Regions from separate parts of the Mycobacterium sp. smrl_JER01 genome, predicted to be linked through region 2. Evidence: predicted binding sites of a transcription regulator. Region 2 holds the regulator's gene; the other holds the start of a gene.
What was found. The regulator LexA, encoded in region 2, represses DNA repair genes until DNA is damaged. The targets are predictions, from matches to a motif close to CGAACANNTGTTCG.
Positions count from the first base shown of each region.

Region 1: a site for LexA is predicted at 1,715-1,728, ahead of ACNUDN_RS31685 (HNH endonuclease signature motif containing protein). Genes of this name have one in related genera too.

Region 1 is NZ_JBLXXK020000005.1:56,656-65,162, forward strand. Features, by position in the region: gene ACNUDN_RS31680 (hypothetical protein) at 1-296, shown strand, start outside; gene ACNUDN_RS31685 (HNH endonuclease signature motif containing protein) at 334-1,710, opposite strand; gene ACNUDN_RS31690 (ferredoxin) at 1,862-2,053, opposite strand; gene ACNUDN_RS31695 (cytochrome P450) at 2,050-3,255, opposite strand; partial or broken gene ACNUDN_RS31700 (hypothetical protein) at 3,410-3,547, opposite strand; gene ACNUDN_RS31705 (phytoene desaturase family protein) at 3,549-4,928, opposite strand; gene ACNUDN_RS31710 (RedY/HapK family protein) at 4,918-5,250, opposite strand; partial or broken gene ACNUDN_RS31715 (aldehyde dehydrogenase family protein) at 5,237-5,536, opposite strand; gene ACNUDN_RS31720 (DUF1173 family protein) at 5,499-5,825, opposite strand; gene nrdH (glutaredoxin-like protein NrdH) at 5,858-6,109, opposite strand; gene ACNUDN_RS31730 (hypothetical protein) at 6,455-6,838, opposite strand; gene ACNUDN_RS31735 (hypothetical protein) at 7,288-8,064, opposite strand; gene ACNUDN_RS31740 (hypothetical protein) at 8,051-8,203, opposite strand; gene ACNUDN_RS31745 (hypothetical protein) at 8,273-8,482, shown strand.
Region 2 is NZ_JBLXXK020000001.1:2,377,888-2,386,394, reverse strand. Features, by position in the region: gene ACNUDN_RS11285 (PhzF family phenazine biosynthesis protein) at 1-628, shown strand, start outside; gene nrdR (transcriptional regulator NrdR) at 675-1,139, opposite strand; gene ACNUDN_RS11275 (LysM peptidoglycan-binding domain-containing protein) at 1,301-1,774, opposite strand; gene lexA (transcriptional repressor LexA) at 2,007-2,717, shown strand; gene ACNUDN_RS11265 (LGFP repeat-containing protein) at 2,757-4,994, opposite strand; gene ACNUDN_RS11260 (acyl-CoA dehydrogenase family protein) at 5,165-6,349, opposite strand; gene ACNUDN_RS11255 (molybdopterin-dependent oxidoreductase) at 6,495-8,507, shown strand, end outside.

The DNA.
Region 1 (8,507 bases), on a different contig from region 2:
CCGACTACGGAGCCGATGTGCACGTGTTCGGTCAGGCACTGCTGATCGCGCTGTCGAAGACCTACGCCCTGCGAATGGCAGCGGTGTTCATGATGTCGCTGGCCACCATCTGGCTCAAGACCGGCCTGGTGTCGCGGGGGCTGGTGATCTTCACCTACGTGGTGGCGCTGACGCTGTTGGTGGCCAGTGACGTGACGGTGTGGCTGACGCTGGCGTTCCCGGTCTGGGTGCTGATCGTCAGCGTGCTCGCGCTGAGCAAGGCCGGGCTGATCGACCTGCACCGCGACGGCGACTGATTCCCGCTGTCGGCGAGCAGGTTTGGGTCTTGTCCGCCTACGGATCGTCGTGGTCGATGATCCGTTCGGGGTGGTGGAGGTTGTTGGTGCGGGACTGGCCGCAGTCCAGCTCGGGGGGCGGAATCCATTCGGTGACGCCGTCTGTGGGGCGGTTCCTTGTGGTCCAGCCGGCGGTCTCCACCATGCGATTGTTCGGCCCGCACGCCAACGTCAGGTCCTCGATGTCGGTGCGCCCGCCGTCCTTCCAGTCTTGGTTGGCGTGATGCACCTGGGAGCGGTAGGCACTCGCGCTGCAGCCGGGCATGGTGCAGCCGCGGTGTTTGGCCAGCAGCATCAGCCGCTGAGCCAGGGTGGCGGTCCGGCGGGCCCGGCCCAGGTGCAGGGGCAGGCCCTTGCCGTCGAACAGCGCCAGCCACGGGCGGGAGTGGGCGGCGAACTTGAGCACGTCGGCGATCGGCAGCCTCGTGCCGCCGGCGGTCAGGCCGTGGCCGGTGCCCTTCTCCAGATCAGTCAGACTCACCGTGATCACGACATTCGCGGGCAGGCCGTTGATGGTCCCCGTCGGCTGCGTGGTGAGCATGCGTTTGCACAGGGCCAGCAGCGCGTCGTGGTTGCGTTTGCCCGTGGTGCGGGTGTCGTTGCGTATCTGCTCGTCGGTGGGTTCGCCGTCGAGGCAGGGGTGCTCGTCAGCGGGGTTGCACATCCCCGGGGCGGCGTTGCGCTCCATCAACGGCTCTAAGGTGGCCCACGCCTCCGGAGTCAGGAGTCCTTCGAAGGGCCGCATCCCATCGGGGCGTTGCTTGCCGACCCGGATATAAGCCAGGGCTTGGCGGTCCTCATCGGAGAGCTCGCCGTCCTGGTTCAGCAGGTAGAGCATGTGCGCGGCGGCGGTGCGGAACTCGGCGGGTCCGAGTTCGCAGGCATGCTGGGCCAACTGGACTTCGGCGTTCTCCCGGGTCTGAACATCCACGAACCCGGGCAGCTCACGAAAGAACCACCGCACATGCTTGATGCGCTCGGCGCCGATCAACCCCTGGGCCTGACCACGCGCGAACGTGGGCATGGAGGGCGCCAGCGGTTCACCGGTCAGCGAGGTCCGCGGCCCCAACAACGCCGCCTCGTCCAACCGCCGACGCGCCTCCGAGCTGGAGATCCGCAGCCGCTGCGACAGCACTGCCGAGTAATTCTTGGCGCCCAGGGATATCGGTGAGCTCTGGGAGGTGATCCGCTGATACACCCGATGATCGAGGACCGGCTGCGCGCGGGCGATAGCTTCAAGACGCTGCTGCACATCCAACAACTCGACATCGGTGAACGCGTCGATCGACAGGCGATTCATCTGCGCGGTCAGGGTTTCGATCTGCGCCAGGGCAGCCAGCATCGCCTCCCGGTCTGCGACGGCTGAGCTACCCATGCCTCGAACATACGTGCGACCACCGACAAAAATCCGCGCCATGTGACGTCAGATGCCCAAGTGACACAGGGTTTTTGGTACTTCATCGAGACTGCAACCAGCGTGACTGTCACTCGCACTTTGTCACGGTGGGTGCAGTGTCAACGCCCGTTCACTCGACGATGTTCAGCGCTCCGGAGGGGCAGAGCTGCACGGCTTTTCGCGCGTTGTCCTGCTCGGCTGGGGGCACATCCTCGACCAGCAGCACCACGATCCCGTCGTCGTCCTGGTCGAAGACCGCCTCGCTGTTCATCACACAGACCCCGGCGCCGATGCAGACGTCGCGGTCGGCGCGCACCCTCACCAGGCCACCTGCAGCGACTGCAGCCCGTAGATGAAGTGGAAGGACCGGAAGGCCACGTCGTCGAAGGATTCGTCGAGGCGCAGGGTCGGAAAGCGTTGCAACAGAGCCGGAAACGCGATCTTCATCTCCATCCGGGCCAGCGGTGCGCCCAGGCAGTGATGGACACCGTGGCCGAACGCCAGATGTCCCATGGCGCCGCGGCGGACGTCGAATACCTCCGGGTTGTCGATGAAGCTCGGGTCGCGGTTGCCCGACGGTAGTGAGACGACCACCAGCTGGTGCGCGGGAATCTGCACCCCGGCGATCTCCACGTCGTTGGTGGTGATGCGGGGGATGCCCGAATGCACGATCGACAGCCAGCGCAGCAGCTCCTCCACCGCCGGGCCCACGGCATCGGGGTCGTTGCGCACCAGGGCCAGCTGATCCGGGTGCTGCAGCAACGCCAGGGTGCCGAGGCCGAGCATGTTGGAGGTGGTCTCGTGACCGGCCACCAGTAGCAGGCTGCAGATGCCCACCAGCTCGTCGTCGGTGAGCTCGGATCCATGCTCGCGCACCAGCATTCCGAGCATATCGTCACCGGGTGAGCGACGTGCGCCGGCCACCAGCGCCTGCATGTAGGCACGCCCGGCGCGCTGCAGCTCGAAGCGTTCCTCGATCGGGATCGACAGGTCGAGCTGGCGGCTGGTGCGGTGCTGGAAATCGTCGCGGTCGTCATACGGCACGCCCAGCAACTCGCAGATCACCAGTGACGGGATGGGCAATGCGAAGTCGGTGACGAGATCACTTGGTGGACCGGCCTTTTCCATGGCGTCCAGATGCTGGGTCACGATCTCGGTGATCCGTGGCTCCAGGCGCTTCATCCGGCGGCCGGTGAACTCGCCGGTGAGCATGCGGCGCAACCGGGTGTGCCTGGGTGGGTCCAGGCCCAGCAGGTTGCCGGACTGGGCGGCGCGTTGTTCTTCCTCGGACACCTCGGGTGCCCCGGGTACGACGAACCCTGGCGGGCGCTCATTGGAGAACCGCTCCGGATCGGAGAGCACCGTCTTGATGTCGTCGTGGCGGGTCACCAGGTACACCGGCATGCCGAAAGCGTTGATGACGGTGCGCACCCCCTCGGTCTCGCGGATCTCGCCGAGGGTGGGGATGGGGTCGAAGTCGACACGCTGCATGTGCAGCGGAGGTGAGGCAGGTGCCTGGGTCATGGTGTCGACGGTACCAGCCCCCCACCCAGCCGTCGAAAATGGCGTCCGGCTCGTTTTCGGGCTGCTCGGAGCGGCCGACCAGAAAGTCGAAATCGCACCCCCGGTCGGCCTGCAGGACACGGTCGACGTACATGGCCGCGTAGCCACGACGCTGTCGATGGCGCGGGGGTGGCGCCTGGCGGGTGGCCAGTTCGTCGTCGGGAACCAGTAGGTCCAGCGTGCCGGCGTGGGCGTTCAGCGCGATGATGTCGCCGTCGCGGACCAGGCCCCCTACGGCACGTGTGTTCTGCACGTCAGCCCCGAGTCGGCCGCGGGCGGTCCGCTGGCTCGTTGTGCAGGTCGTCGGGCGTGATGATCACTCGGTCGAGGATGTGTTCACGCAAGTTCGGTGCGTAGGTGAACAGGTCCTCGAGCACCAGGTCGGCCCACTTCTCCTTTTCCGCGGCCCAGGTGGTGCCGGTGAGCTCGGATGGCAGCTGCTGGATGCCCAGGGTCATCGTGTGCAGACCCTTGGGCGCCAGCGTGTCGTCGGTGACCGACTGGGTGACGGCCTCGATGACGAACGTGCTGGGGAACGTGCCGCGTCGCTGCGCCTCGTAGGCCTCCTCGAATGCCTCTCGGCTGGGGCCGAGCAGCTGGTGGCCGTGGTGCTGGGGTCCCTCGGTGGCGTCGGTGAACGGAAGGTACTGCGGCAGTTCATCGATCAACAGGTGGATCCGGGCCATCGAACCGCGGGTGTCGATGTTCTCGACGTCGCGGACCAGCTTCGGCGCCAGCACCCCCGGTTCCAGCAACTGCAGCAGGGATCGTTTGGGATCGGCGTTGGAGAACACCTGCTTCGCGGTGATCACCGAGCCGTCCCGCAACCGCACCCCGGTGGCGACCCCACGCTCGACGAGCACCCGGTCCACCGGGGCCGAGGTGCGGATGGTGGCCCCGTGTGCCCGGGCCGAGGCCGCCAGTGCCTCGCTGATGGCACCCATGCCGCCGCGGGCCATCCCGAATTGGCCGAAGTTGCCGTTGAACTCGCCCCAGGAATGGTGGCCGTAGGTGTAGGCGGTACCGGGGGTGGAGGGACCGCCGAAGATCGACACCATGCCGAAGAACGTCAGCATGCTCTTGAGCCGCTCGTCCTCGAAATACCGGTCCAGCAGATCACGCACCGAGAGCAGGGTGAACTCGTCGAACAGCGTCTGCTCGCCGACGGCTTCGAAGGCGGCGAACACCTCGGACCGTTCCGGTGGCGGTTTCAGCAGGTACGGCGTGACCAGCCCGGCGAAGCGTTGCAGCCGGATGCCGAAGTCGAGGAACGCCTGCGCATCCTTCTTGCTGAGCTTCTCGAGTTCCCGCAGCGTCCGGTCGGTCTCCTTCCACATGGTGAAGGAGGTGCCGTCGCGGAACAGGCTGAACGACAGTGCGTCACCCTGGTAGAGCTCCAGGCCGTACTTGGCCAGCTCCAGTTCGGTGATGATCTCGGGACGCAGCAGGCCGGCGATGAAGGCGCACGACGACCACTTCGAGCCGGGGATGAGCTCCTCGGTGACGCAGGCGCCGCCCACGAGGTCGCGCGCCTCGAGCACCAGCACCGACTTGCCTGCGCGGGCCAGGTAGTTGGCGGTGACGAGGCCGTTATGGCCGGCGCCGATGATGACGGCGTCGTAGTCAGTGGGCATCGGAACTCCTGAGTGGGGAATGACGGGTGAAGATGGTGCTGACGCTGCCCGGTTCCACGAGCTCGTCGAAGCGGGCGACGACGGGTTTGAGCTCGGGTGCGTTGTCGCGCACCTGCTCCCAGTCGGGCCAGGAGGTCACCGTCATCACCTCGACGACCACGCCGTCGTCGGAGAGATAGACGTCGAACCCCAGCACCTCGTCGAAGCCCAGGCACACGGGGCGATCGAGTTCAGCGGAGAACTGCTCGAAGTCGGCGACCGGAACACCCGGCCGCAGACGGAACGTGTTGATGGCGCTGACCGTCATGTCAGGCGGTCGCATGGTTGATCATCACGTGCTTGATCTCGGTGTAGGCCTCGAGTGCGTACACCGACATGTCCTTGCCGTGGCCGGACTGCTTGAAGCCGCCGTGTGGCATCTCCGGCGTCACCGGAGCGTGGTCGTTGACCCACACCGTGCCGAATTGGAGTGCACCGGAGGTGACCATGGCGCGGCCCACGTCGCGGGTGAACACCGAAGCAGCCAAGCCATATTCGGTGTCGTTCGCCCAGGCGAGCACGTCGTCGTTGTCACTGAACCGGGTCACCGACGTCACCGGGCCGAACAGGGTTGTCAACGATCGACCGGTCGGCAACGGCGCCATAGCCCGATAGCTCGCTGGGAGGCAGCCACGACCGGCACCGATGGTCATGTGCGGCCGCCGTGCCGGGCATTCGTTTGACAATGAGGCTGTCGCCAGCAGCAGCGATGTACATCTGCACCCCGGCGGGCTGGCACAAACACAGCGGGCGTGATCTCGCTGCTTTGGCATCCCGGAGAATCTGTTGTCCCTCAAGGCAATGCACATCGTCTACCACGTGTTCCCCGACCTGAAACGGGGTCGCCACGACTGTCATGAGGTCTTCTTCTCCCGCTAGTGTTTGTACCGCTACATGGATAGCTGCGCGAGTGCTGGAGCCGTGACTTCGGAGATGCGGTCGGGCCGGAAGCCGCTCCAGTGCTCATCGCCGGCCACCACGACGGGGGCTTGCAGGTAGCCCAGGGCCATCACGTAGTCGCGGGCCTCGGCATCGACGCTGATGTCGATTTTCGCGTAGGTGATGCCCGCTTTGTCGAGCGCCTTGAACGTCGCGGTGCACTGCACGCAGTTGGGCTTGGTGTACACGGTGATCCTGCTCATCGTCGCTCTCCTACTCACCTACAAACTCCCACTGAACTTTCCTTGGCCCCAACGCAATCGACCGGATGGTCCCTGCACGGGCCAAGCTCCTCAGATGCCGATATATCCCTGTGCGCGAGTCCTGTGAGGAACGCGGACGACTCACCAGATGCCAGGTTCGATGACACTCGACCACCCGCATCGCCGTAGGCCGGCGAGGTGCGTGACACACCAGCTCGCAGCCCACATCGAGACGGTGGGTCTGCCACGGCAGAACGCTGGCCAGCTCGGCGCTAGTCATCGGTGCTTCGGCGGCCCGCAACACCGCGACCAGCTGCTCACGAACAGCGATGGTGTCGGCCGTAGTCACGTTGCTGCCCAACCGTAGTCGCCAAGGTCGAAAAGACGCTCTTGCATCGACAGCACACGGTTTGACCACAAGTGCACCGCGGCGCTATCCCGGTGCTCCCCCACTGGCGTGCACGCCCAGCTGTGTACAGGACTGTGCGCCACCGTGTCGCGATCGGCGCGGATCACGACGGCAGCTTTCGCCTTCGACACGGCTCGAAGTACCTGCGTCGGGTCGACGCGCGCGTGATGGATGAGACTGGCGCCCTGAGCACCGAAGACCTCGGTTCGCAGGTCGAGGTAGATGCACACTCCGGGTTGGCGCGCTACCGAGTCGATCAGCTCCACAGGAGCGGCCGATTCCAGGCTCACCCTCTTGATTCGGGTGGCGACCTCGGTCATCTGAGCAATGGCAGTATCGCGGCCCGCCGCCGTCTTGCGGTGCGCTGCGGTGTTCTGCCACTGCGGACGCATTCGCGCAGCACCAGTTTGACTATGATTGAGCCGGACCCATACTCGTCGGGCAACCTCCACCTCGTTGGTGGCACGAGGGAGTCGGGAACCGCTAATCGCAGAGGTGAACTCCACCCGCGAGTGCGGAGTCAACGAACATGCCCGCGCAAGGTCGTCGGGCCGATCGCGTAGGACCCTCCAGAACGTGACCAGCTCGGAATCCACATCATTGACCGTCTCTAGCGGGCTGCACGGCTTGTGAAGCAGAACTTCCAGCGTCCCCGAGAGTGGTTGAACGTAGTGGTTGTGCGGAGGTAACAGGCAGGCAATCTGCCGTTCGGTCTGCTCAGCGCGAGAACGCCGTTCGGCTATCGGTGAGCGAGCGTGGGAGGTGGAACTCATTGGCACACCGCTCCTTCATCGTCGGCCCGCGCTCTGTGCGATCGTGCGGACCCGGACTCTTTGAGCTTTCGCGCATCGATAGCTTGACGTTGAGGGATTAGCAGCGCCAGACCGCGAGCGATACTGCCGTCCTTTGTGGTGAGGGCGCTGATTTCGCGTAGCCACTGCCCCAAGCTGGGACGGTCGTAGGGAGTCAGGGAGGCCAAGGTCATCACCATCGCCATCAGGTCGTACCGATCCGCACCCTGCATTGCTCGCCACAGATCGTCGGTGCTGGACTCGCCGTGGATATCCGCAACGACCGTCAGGGCCTTGTTGTAGAGCTGCCGGCATTCGGCCAGGCGGGCATCACTTTGGGAGTACACCAGCGGAATATCGCCTACACCGAGGAGGTGTCGCAGATGGGCTGCTACAGAGGACTTTTCCAGTAGTAGTCCTGCTCGTACGACAGCACGGTCAGGCCACAGATCGTGCCCGTCGTGGCCACGGTGATGCGGTTGCCACCCATCTCGGCTGAACTCGTCGCGGTGCTTCTCAAGCACCGCTGAGAGCCGGTACTGGCTCACGCCATAGAAGTCCGCGACCTCACCGAGGCGACGGGGCTGCTGCTCACCGGGGCCGAGCAGCTCGTCAAGGACGTCCACGACGCGACTGAGCTGGTTACGGACCTTGCGGTCGCGCCGTTGCTGGGCTACCCGACGCTGCTCGTCGCGGTCACGGTCGGTGCGCCACTGTTGCCAGCAGCCCTGCTCATCGCCCTCACCTGGATGCACCGGACACTCCTTGTCGCCGGGCATACCGTGCGGCCTTGCGGCTGACCAGCGCCGACCACGACACCGGCCGCAACCCGTCAAAACCCTTGGCGTTGTCGTGCCATGGCCGCGCAGCCAGTCGTGCGGGAGACTCGAACACCCAGTGATACTTGGGCTGGCCGGGGTTAAACGGAGTCGTCCCCCACGGGGCGCAGCACCCTTGGGCCCGATGGACGTCGACAAGTACGGTTGCGCCAAGCCAGCCTTGCTGGTCGCAATGAAAGGCCATCTCTCGCATACCCAGCTGCACACCGAGTTCGATACCAGCCTGGTCGGTGCGGGTACCACCGTAAATCAGTACCGGACCGCGATAGTCGGTGGAATCTGTCCGATTCTCGACGTTCTTCCCGCCGATCTGACTCGATACCAGCAGCATTGACGCCCAGGGCCTGCGCACAGTCAAA
Region 2 (8,507 bases):
CCCGCTCGGTGTCGTGGACGCGGCGACAGTGGACGCGGGCGACCGGCAACGCATCGCCACCGAACTGGGCTACAGCGAGACGGTGTTCGTCACCCTTCCGCACGCGGGCACGCACAGCGCCCACGCCCGCATCCACACGCCCACCACGGAGATGCCCTTCGCCGGTCATCCCACCGTGGGCGCGTCCTGGTGGCTCAAGGACCGCGGCATGCCGATCAAGACGCTGCAGGTACCGGCGGGCATCGTGCAGGTCGGCTACAGCGGGGATCTGACCTCGGTCAGCGCCCGGGCGGACTGGGCGCCGGCGTTCGCGATTCACGACGTGGAGTCGCCGGACGAGCTGGCCGCGGCCGATCCCGACGACTACGCCGACGGTTCCGAGCACTATCTGTGGACCTGGCTGGACGAGGCCGCTGGAACCATTCGTTCCCGGATGTTCGCCCCGCATCTGGGGATTCGGGAGGACGAGGCCACCGGCGCCGCGGCGGTCCGAATCACCGAGCATCTCAGTCGTGATCTGACGATCGTGCAGGGTCAGGGATCGGTCATCGAAACCACGTGGAGCCCGGAGGGATGGGTTCAGGTCGCCGGACGTGTGGTAGACGACGGGCAACGTCAGATCGACTGACGGCGCGTCCGGCCGGCGTGCGGGACACAGGGCAGGGGCGGGCGCGTCAGGTTTGCGCCGCCGCCTCACGGTGGGCGCGCAGCGCCTGGATCTCACGCTCGAAGTCCTCGGCCGATGAGAATGAGCGGTACACCGATGCGAACCGCAGATAGGCGACCTCGTCGAGCTCACGCAGCGGACCGAGAATGGCCAGACCCACTTCGTGGCTGGGAACCTCGGCCGATCCGGTGGCCCTGACTGCATCTTCGACCTGCTGCGCGAGCAGATTGAGCGCATCGTCGTCGACCTGACGGCCCTGGCAGGAGCGCCGCACACCGCGGATGACCTTCTCCCGGCTGAAAGGTTCGGTCACGCCGCTGCGCTTCACGACCGCCAGTACCGCGGTCTCGACCGTGGTGAACCTGCGCCCGCATTCAGGACAGGACCGGCGCCGACGAATGGCCTGACCTTCGTCGGTCTCCCGGGAATCCACGACACGCGAATCCGGATGCCGGCAGAACGGACAGTGCATCACCGCTCCTTCGCCGCATCGACAGTCAACCGCTTCGAACGCCCTTGAGCGTACCTGCGTCAGCCGCGGGTGGCGCAATGCCGGACTCAGCGGCGCGTACCTCATTGGACCGGTCCTCAGAAGGGTTGGGCCGCAGCGGTTTTGGAATCTCTGCGGGCGCCTCAGGCGACCGGCGCGATCAGTGTCTGGCCAGCGTCCAGCGCCACCGACTGCAGCTGATTCAACTCACGGATTCGGTCGATGACGTCGGCGATCGGGGCATCGGGGGCGACGCGCTGTGCCACCTGCTGCAACGACTCGCCACTGTGCACCTGGACCACTGTGAGACGCCCCGGCACGGCGGACTCACCGCCGGCCAGACCGCCGAACTGGCCGACGAGCCCGAGCCAGAGCGTGATCGCCGCGGCCACCAACGCCAGCAACACCGTGGTAACCGGCGTGATCGGGCGGCGCCGGTGCGATGCCCGCGACACCAGTACCCCGGTGCCCCGATAGCGAACGGCGGCGCCGCCGCCCGGCCGGCGGGTCGCCGGCCTACGGGCCGGGACCGCCGGCCGCACCCGGCCGTCACCGATCCGCAGCCGGGGCGCGCGCTCGAACTCGTTCCAGGTTGCGCGATCGTCGAGAATGGTCATCTGCTCGCCTTCCGTATCAGGACCGTTCGCTCTTGTGTTCGAACTCTAGTCGATCAGGTGTTCGATTGATAGAACACGTGATCGAACTGTTGCGAACGCTAACGCACGCCACCGACACGTCCCGGCGACGCGAAAAACGGCCGCGGTCCGTCCACAGCGGTTCGTCTGCACAGGGCGACACACCTCGAACACATGTTTGATTATCGGCGGCGGTCGCGTTACATTCAGGCCCATGAGTGACGACAGCAGAGACAGCACCAACGGCTCCGGCGCAGGCCGAGGCCGGGACTCTGGCCTGACCGAACGTCAGCGCACCATCCTCGACGTCATCCGCGCGTCGGTGACCAGCCGCGGCTATCCGCCGAGCATCAGGGAGATCGGCGACGCCGTCGGGTTGACCTCCACCTCATCGGTCGCCCATCAGCTCCGCACCCTCGAACGCAAGGGATACCTGCGCCGCGACCCCAACCGTCCGCGCGCAGTCGATGTCCGTGGCGCCGACGACGGCATCGCGGCCCCCGCCGCTCCCATCGTCACGACCGATGTCGCCGGCTCCGACTCGCTTCCCGAACCCACATTCGTGCCCGTGCTGGGACGCATCGCCGCGGGCGGGCCCATCCTGGCCGAAGAGGCTGTCGAGGACGTCTTCCCGCTGCCCCGCGAACTCGTCGGCGAAGGCTCGCTGTTCTTGCTCAAGGTGGTCGGCGAATCCATGGTCGACGCCGCCATCTGCGATGGCGATTGGGTGGTGGTCCGGCAGCAGAGCGTCGCCGACAACGGAGACATCGTGGCCGCGATGATCGACGGTGAGGCGACCGTCAAGACGTTCAAGCGCACCCGGGGTCAGGTCTGGCTGATGCCGCACAACCCGGCCTTCGACCCGATCCCCGGCAACGACGCGGCCATCCTGGGCAAGGTCGTGACCGTCATCCGCAAGATCTGACCGGCCCGCGCGTCGACCGGAACCCCGCAGACCGCGGTCTTACTCTCCCCGGACGAAACCGTTGGTGCGTGCGATTTCCTCGCTGGCAAACCAGATCTCGACCGGCGCCTCGTCGTAATCGCTGCTGTCCGGAGTCCAGAACAGGCCGGACTTGGTGTCGGCCTTAATCGGATACCCGTCGGGGATCTCGGCGGGATCGTCGAACGGCATGTGCAGCGCCGTCCCGAGCGGGGTGGGCTCGTCGATGTCGATCCGGGCGTGCCGGCCGGTGTCGGTGATCGCGTCATGCACCGGCGGGGCGGGCGGCGGCAGCACCGGGGCGGCCGGAGGCCTCCGATCGAACTCCGCCTCGTCACGGTCAGCGGCCGCGAAGTCACCCAGACCTGCCCGGTCGGCATCGTCGAGGTCCCGGTGCGCCCAGTCGGCCCAGTCGGCCCGGTCGGCCCGGTCGTCCCTGTCGGTCCTGTCGTCGCTGTCGTGCCGGTCGTCCCAGTCGTGGCTGTCGTCCCAGCCGTCCCGGTCGTCCCAGCTGTCGCTGTCGTCCCGGACCTCGCTGTCGTCGAGATCCGCCTCGTCGGGCCCCTCGACCACATCGTGGGACAGGTCCTCGGCGCTGGTGGCCTCGGGCGCCGGGTCGACCGTCACCACCCGCGTCGGAGCCGTGTCCACCGCGTCCGGGTCGTCCTGCTCACCGAGTGCGACGTTCGGCGCCTCGTCATCGCGCGCAGCGCTGTCGCCGACGGCCGGCGAACCCCAGAAACTGGGCGGCTCCGCACCGAAGTCCCTGCCCGTCGACGACGCGGCACCCAACGATCCGAGTCCTTCGCGGGCATACCGGTCGCCGAACACTTCGTCTTCGCGGCCGTCGTCGTCCTGGTCGTGCTGCGGCCCGCTCTCCGATTCGCCGAAGAACTGTTCGTCGCGGCGTCGACGCTTACGCAGCACGGCCAGCCCGACCAACCCACCCAGCAGCAGCAGCGGGACCAGCGCCAGCAACCACCACCAGGTCCACCTCAGCCCCGAGCTCTCGGTGTTCTCAGCCGCCTGGGGGGTCGGAGAGGACGCCTGTGGGGGTCCGGCCCCCGGCACTTCCAGCTCCGCCAGCTGTGCCGCCAGTCCGGCCGGTTCGGTGCTGAACTTCTGCGTCACCGTGTCCCAGGAGATGGCACCACCGCTGAATCGCTGGGTGATCACATCCCCGTTTTGTGTCTGATCCGACACCGGGGCGCCCAGCTCGCCGGTCGCCCCGCCGAGTTCGTCCCATGCGGCGTTCATCGCCCCGCGCACGATCACCGCACCGTGGTCGGGAGTCCAGAAGATGACCGGCTTGTCCTCTGCGGCGAAGGCACTGATGCGGCTCGCCGGTGCCAGGCCGCCGTCCTGTTCACTGGTGATCGGGAACCCGAGGTCCCCTTCCGGACCACCCACGCTCTGGTACTTGGCCAACACCTGTCCAGTCACCACGTTGGCGCCGGTGTCCGGGCTGTAGAAGATGGTGCCGTTGACGAAGTCCTGGCCCATTCCGTCGGACCCGATCTCGTATGGCTCGCCTTCGGCGGCACCCAACGGCCCGAGCGCGCCACCAGCGGCGCGGCGGGCCGCGTTGATCGACGCCACCGGATCGTCGGGGATCGTGAGATCACCGAGTTGGCCGGCCAGCTCGGGAGGCACTGTGGTGAACGTCTTGGCCCGTGAGTCATAGGACAGTTCACCGCCGGTGAACCTCTGGGTGACGACCGCGCCGTCGTAGGTCTCGTCCTCGGCAGGCACTCCGAGGACGCCCGAAGATCCACCCAACCTGTCCCAGGCCGCGTTGATCGGTCCGCGGACCACTCTGGCGCCCGTCGCCGGCGTCCAGAAGATGACCGGGTTGTCAGAGGCGCTGAACGTGCTGTTGCGGCTCCCCGGGGCGCGGCCAGGGCCCTCGTCGATCGTCGGGAACCCCAGGTCACTGTCGGCGGGTCCACCGAGCGACTCGTACTTCTGCAGGATTGCGCCCTGCATGAAGCGGGCGCCGGTGGCGGGGGTGAAGAACATGGTGCCGGAGGCGAAATTCTGCGCGAATCCGTCGCCGGCGGGATACACATCGCCCGTCTTGGGTCCGAGCGGTCCGGTGTCGCCACCACCGGCCTGCCACGCGGCGGTGATCGCGTCGTTGGCTTCGACTTCGGGCTGTGCAGCTGCGGCCGGGGCGAACAGGAGCGCAGTAGCCACCCCCAGCAGCCCGATCGCCAAGCGACCGGCCAATCGTCGGCGCAGCATCGGCTGCCGGCTCATTCTTCCTCCCCGCGGTCGGCGACTGGTCCTTCTGCAGGCTTGCAAAATTCTGAGAAAGTTACCGCGTGCGTTCACTGTGCGTCAGCAGACGTCGATAACCAAGTCACCTCGCCGAATCCCGCCCAAGAATATGCGCAGGCGATGCGGCACCACCCCCCCACACCCGACGCTCACACTCCCAGGCTGCGCCCGATGATCTCCTTCATGATCTCGGTGGTGCCGCCGTAGATGGTCTGCACGCGCGCATCGAGGTACGCCCGGGCGACGTCGTACTCACGCATGTAGCCGTAGCCGCCGTGCAGCTGGAGACAGCGGTCGATGAGGTGGACCTGCTTTTCGGTGGAGTACCACTTGGCCATCGCCGCCTGCTCGACGGTGAGCTTGTCCTGCAGGTGCAGCTTGATGAACTCGTCGACCATCATGCGCACCACGGTGGCCTCGGTGGACAGTTCGGCGAGCAGGAACCGGCTGTTCTGCTGGCTGCCGATAGGCCTACCGAACGCCTTGCGCTCCTTGGCGTACTGCAACGTCACGTCCAGCACCGCCTCCATCGCCGCCGCAGCCATCACCGCGATACTGATGCGCTCCTGCGGCAGGTTCTGCATCAGGTAGATGAATCCCTGCCCCTCCTCGCCCAGCAGATTCTCGGCCGGCACCGTGACGTCGGTGAACGAAAGCTCTGCGGTGTCTTGTGCGTCAAGACCGATCTTGTCGAGTTTGCGACCGCGCTCGAACCCGTCCATCCCGCGTTCCACGACCAGCAGCGAGAACCCCAGGGCACCCTTGTCGGGGTCGGTCTGGGCGACCACGATCACCAGGTCGGAGTGGATTCCATTGGTGATGAACGTCTTGGCGCCGTTGAGGATGTAGTTGTCCCCGTCCTTGACCGCGCGGGTTTTGATGCCCTGCAGATCGCTGCCGGTGCCGGGTTCGGTCATTGCGATGGCCGTGATGAGCTCGCCGCTGCAGAACTTCGGCAGCCACCGCTGCTTCTGCTCCTCGGTGGCCAACCGGATCAGATACGGGGCGATGATGTCGTTGTGCAGGCTGAAACCCAGGCCGCTGTACCGGCCGGCGGTGACCTCTTCGGTGATGACCGTGTTGTAGCGGAAGTCCTCGACGCCCCCGCCGCCGTACTGCTCGGGCACCGCCATCCCGAGGAAGCCCTGCTTGCCCGCTTCCAGCCAGACGTCCCGGTCGACCAGCTTGTTCTTCTCCCACTCCTGGTGGTGGGGCGCGACGTGGCGGTCCAGAAAAGTGCGGAAGGAGTCCCGGAACATCTCGTGCTCGGGCTCGAACAACGTTCGTTGGTAGGCGATGACTGATGTGGTTTCCGAAGCGGCTTGGGCGCCCATGGCAATGTCTCCGAGATGGTCGGTACGGACAGTTGCGGCCAACGTACCCCACCCCAACCAGCTGGTTGGTCGGGGCATGGGAGGACGCGGCAGGGGACGTGGTCGGGACGCGGCCGGCGGGCATGCCCTCACTAGACTCAGGGTCGTGGCCGCTGCTCGCACCAGCCTGACGCACTGGGGAGCGTTTCGCGCCACGGTGCAATCCGGAGACATCGTGTCGGTGTCGGCGATCCCCGGCGACGACGACCCGTCCCCGGCCCTGGGCAATCTGCCCGGCTCGGTCCGGCACGTCTCGCGCGTGACCACCCCGGCGATCCGCCGCGGTTGGCTCGAGGGCGGCCCTGGACCCGGCACCGGCCGGGGCGCCGACGAGTTCGTCGCCGTGACCTGGCCCGAGCTCATCGAACGGCTCGCCGAGGAACTGCGCCGCGTTGTCGACACGTACGGCAACGAGGCGATCTACGGCGGCTCCTACGGGTGGTCCAGCGCCGGACGTTTCCACCACGCTCAGAGCCAGGTGCACCGTTTTCTGAATTGTCTTGGTGGCTATACGTTTTCGCGTCACTCGTACAGTCTCGGAGCGACCGGGGTGATCATGCCCCGAGTGGTCGGCACCCACGACGACCTGTTCAAGCGCTCCACCCAGTGGGAAGTCATCGTCGAACACACCGACCTGCTGGTGTGCTTCGGCGGCATGGCGCTCAAGAACACCGGCGTCAACCACGGTGGTACCACCGCCCATCCGGCGCGCGACGCACTGAACCGGTTCCGGGCGCGCGGCGGCCGGATCGTGTCCTTCTCCCCGCTGCGAGACGACATCGACGGTGAATGCCAATGGTATGCACCGCTACCCGGCACGGACGTCGCCATCATGTTGGCGTTGGCGCACGTGCTGGCGACCGAAAACCTGGCAGATCGCGACTTCCTGGCAACCCACTGCACCGGATATGAACGTTTCGAGCGCTACCTGCTCGGCACCGACGACGGTGTGCCGAAGTCGCCGAGCTGGGCCGAGAGCATCTGCGGCCTTCACCGCGATGAACTCGTCACGCTGGCCCGGAGGATGGCCGCCGGCCGCACACTCGTCACGGTGAGCTGGTCGCTGCAGCGCACCCGCCACGGTGAACAGGCGCCCTGGATGGGCCTGACGCTGGCCGCCATGCTGGGCCAGATCGGCGTTGCGGGAGCAGGATTCGGTCACGGCTACGGCTCGATGAACGAACCCGGATTGGCACCGCTACGCTGCGGCCTGCCCCGGCTGCCGCAGGGAGTCAACCCGGTACGGACCTTCATCCCGGTCGCAGCCGTCAGTGACATGCTGCTACGTCCTGGCGAACGGTTCGACTACAACGGTTTGTCGCTGCGCTACCCGGAGATCAAACTGGTCTACTGGGCGGGCGGCAATCCGTTCCACCACCACCAGAACATTCCGCGGTTACGTCGCGCACTGCGCCGGCCCGACACCGTCGTCGTGCACGAGCCGTACTGGACGCCGATGGCCAGGCACGCCGATATCGTGGTCCCCTCAACCACATTCGCCGAACGCGACGACTTTTCCGGCTCACGCAACGACCCCGTGCTGATGGCCATGCCGAAGCTCACCGAACCCTACGCACAGGCGCGTGACGACTACGACACCTTCGGCGAGCTGGCCCGCCTGCTCGGTTTCTCCGAGGCGTTCACCGAGGGTCGCACGTCCTCGCAGTGGCTGGTTCATCTCTATGAGCAGTGGTCGGCGACGCTGGATTTCGAGGTCCCGTCATTCGAGGAGTTCTGGCGGGCGGGCCGGCTGCGGCTGCCCACCGAGACAGGGATGACCCTGCTCTCGGAGTTTCGCGCCGATCCGCGCGCGCACCGCCTCGCCACACCCAGCGGCAAGATCGAGATCTTCTCCGCTGAGATCGCCGGTTTCGGTTACCGGGACTGCATCGGCCACCCGGCATGGTTCGAGCCCGGCGAATGGCTGGGCGGAGCACGAGCCCGCAGCTATCCGCTGCATCTGCTGGCCAATCAGCCCGCCGGCCGGCTTCACAGTCAACTCGACGGCGGCGCGGTCAGTCAGGCATCGAAAGTCGCCGGCCGCGAACCGATTCGGATGCACCCGCAGGATGCCGCCGAACGAGGTGTGACTGCCGGGGATGTGGTGCGGGTGTTCAAT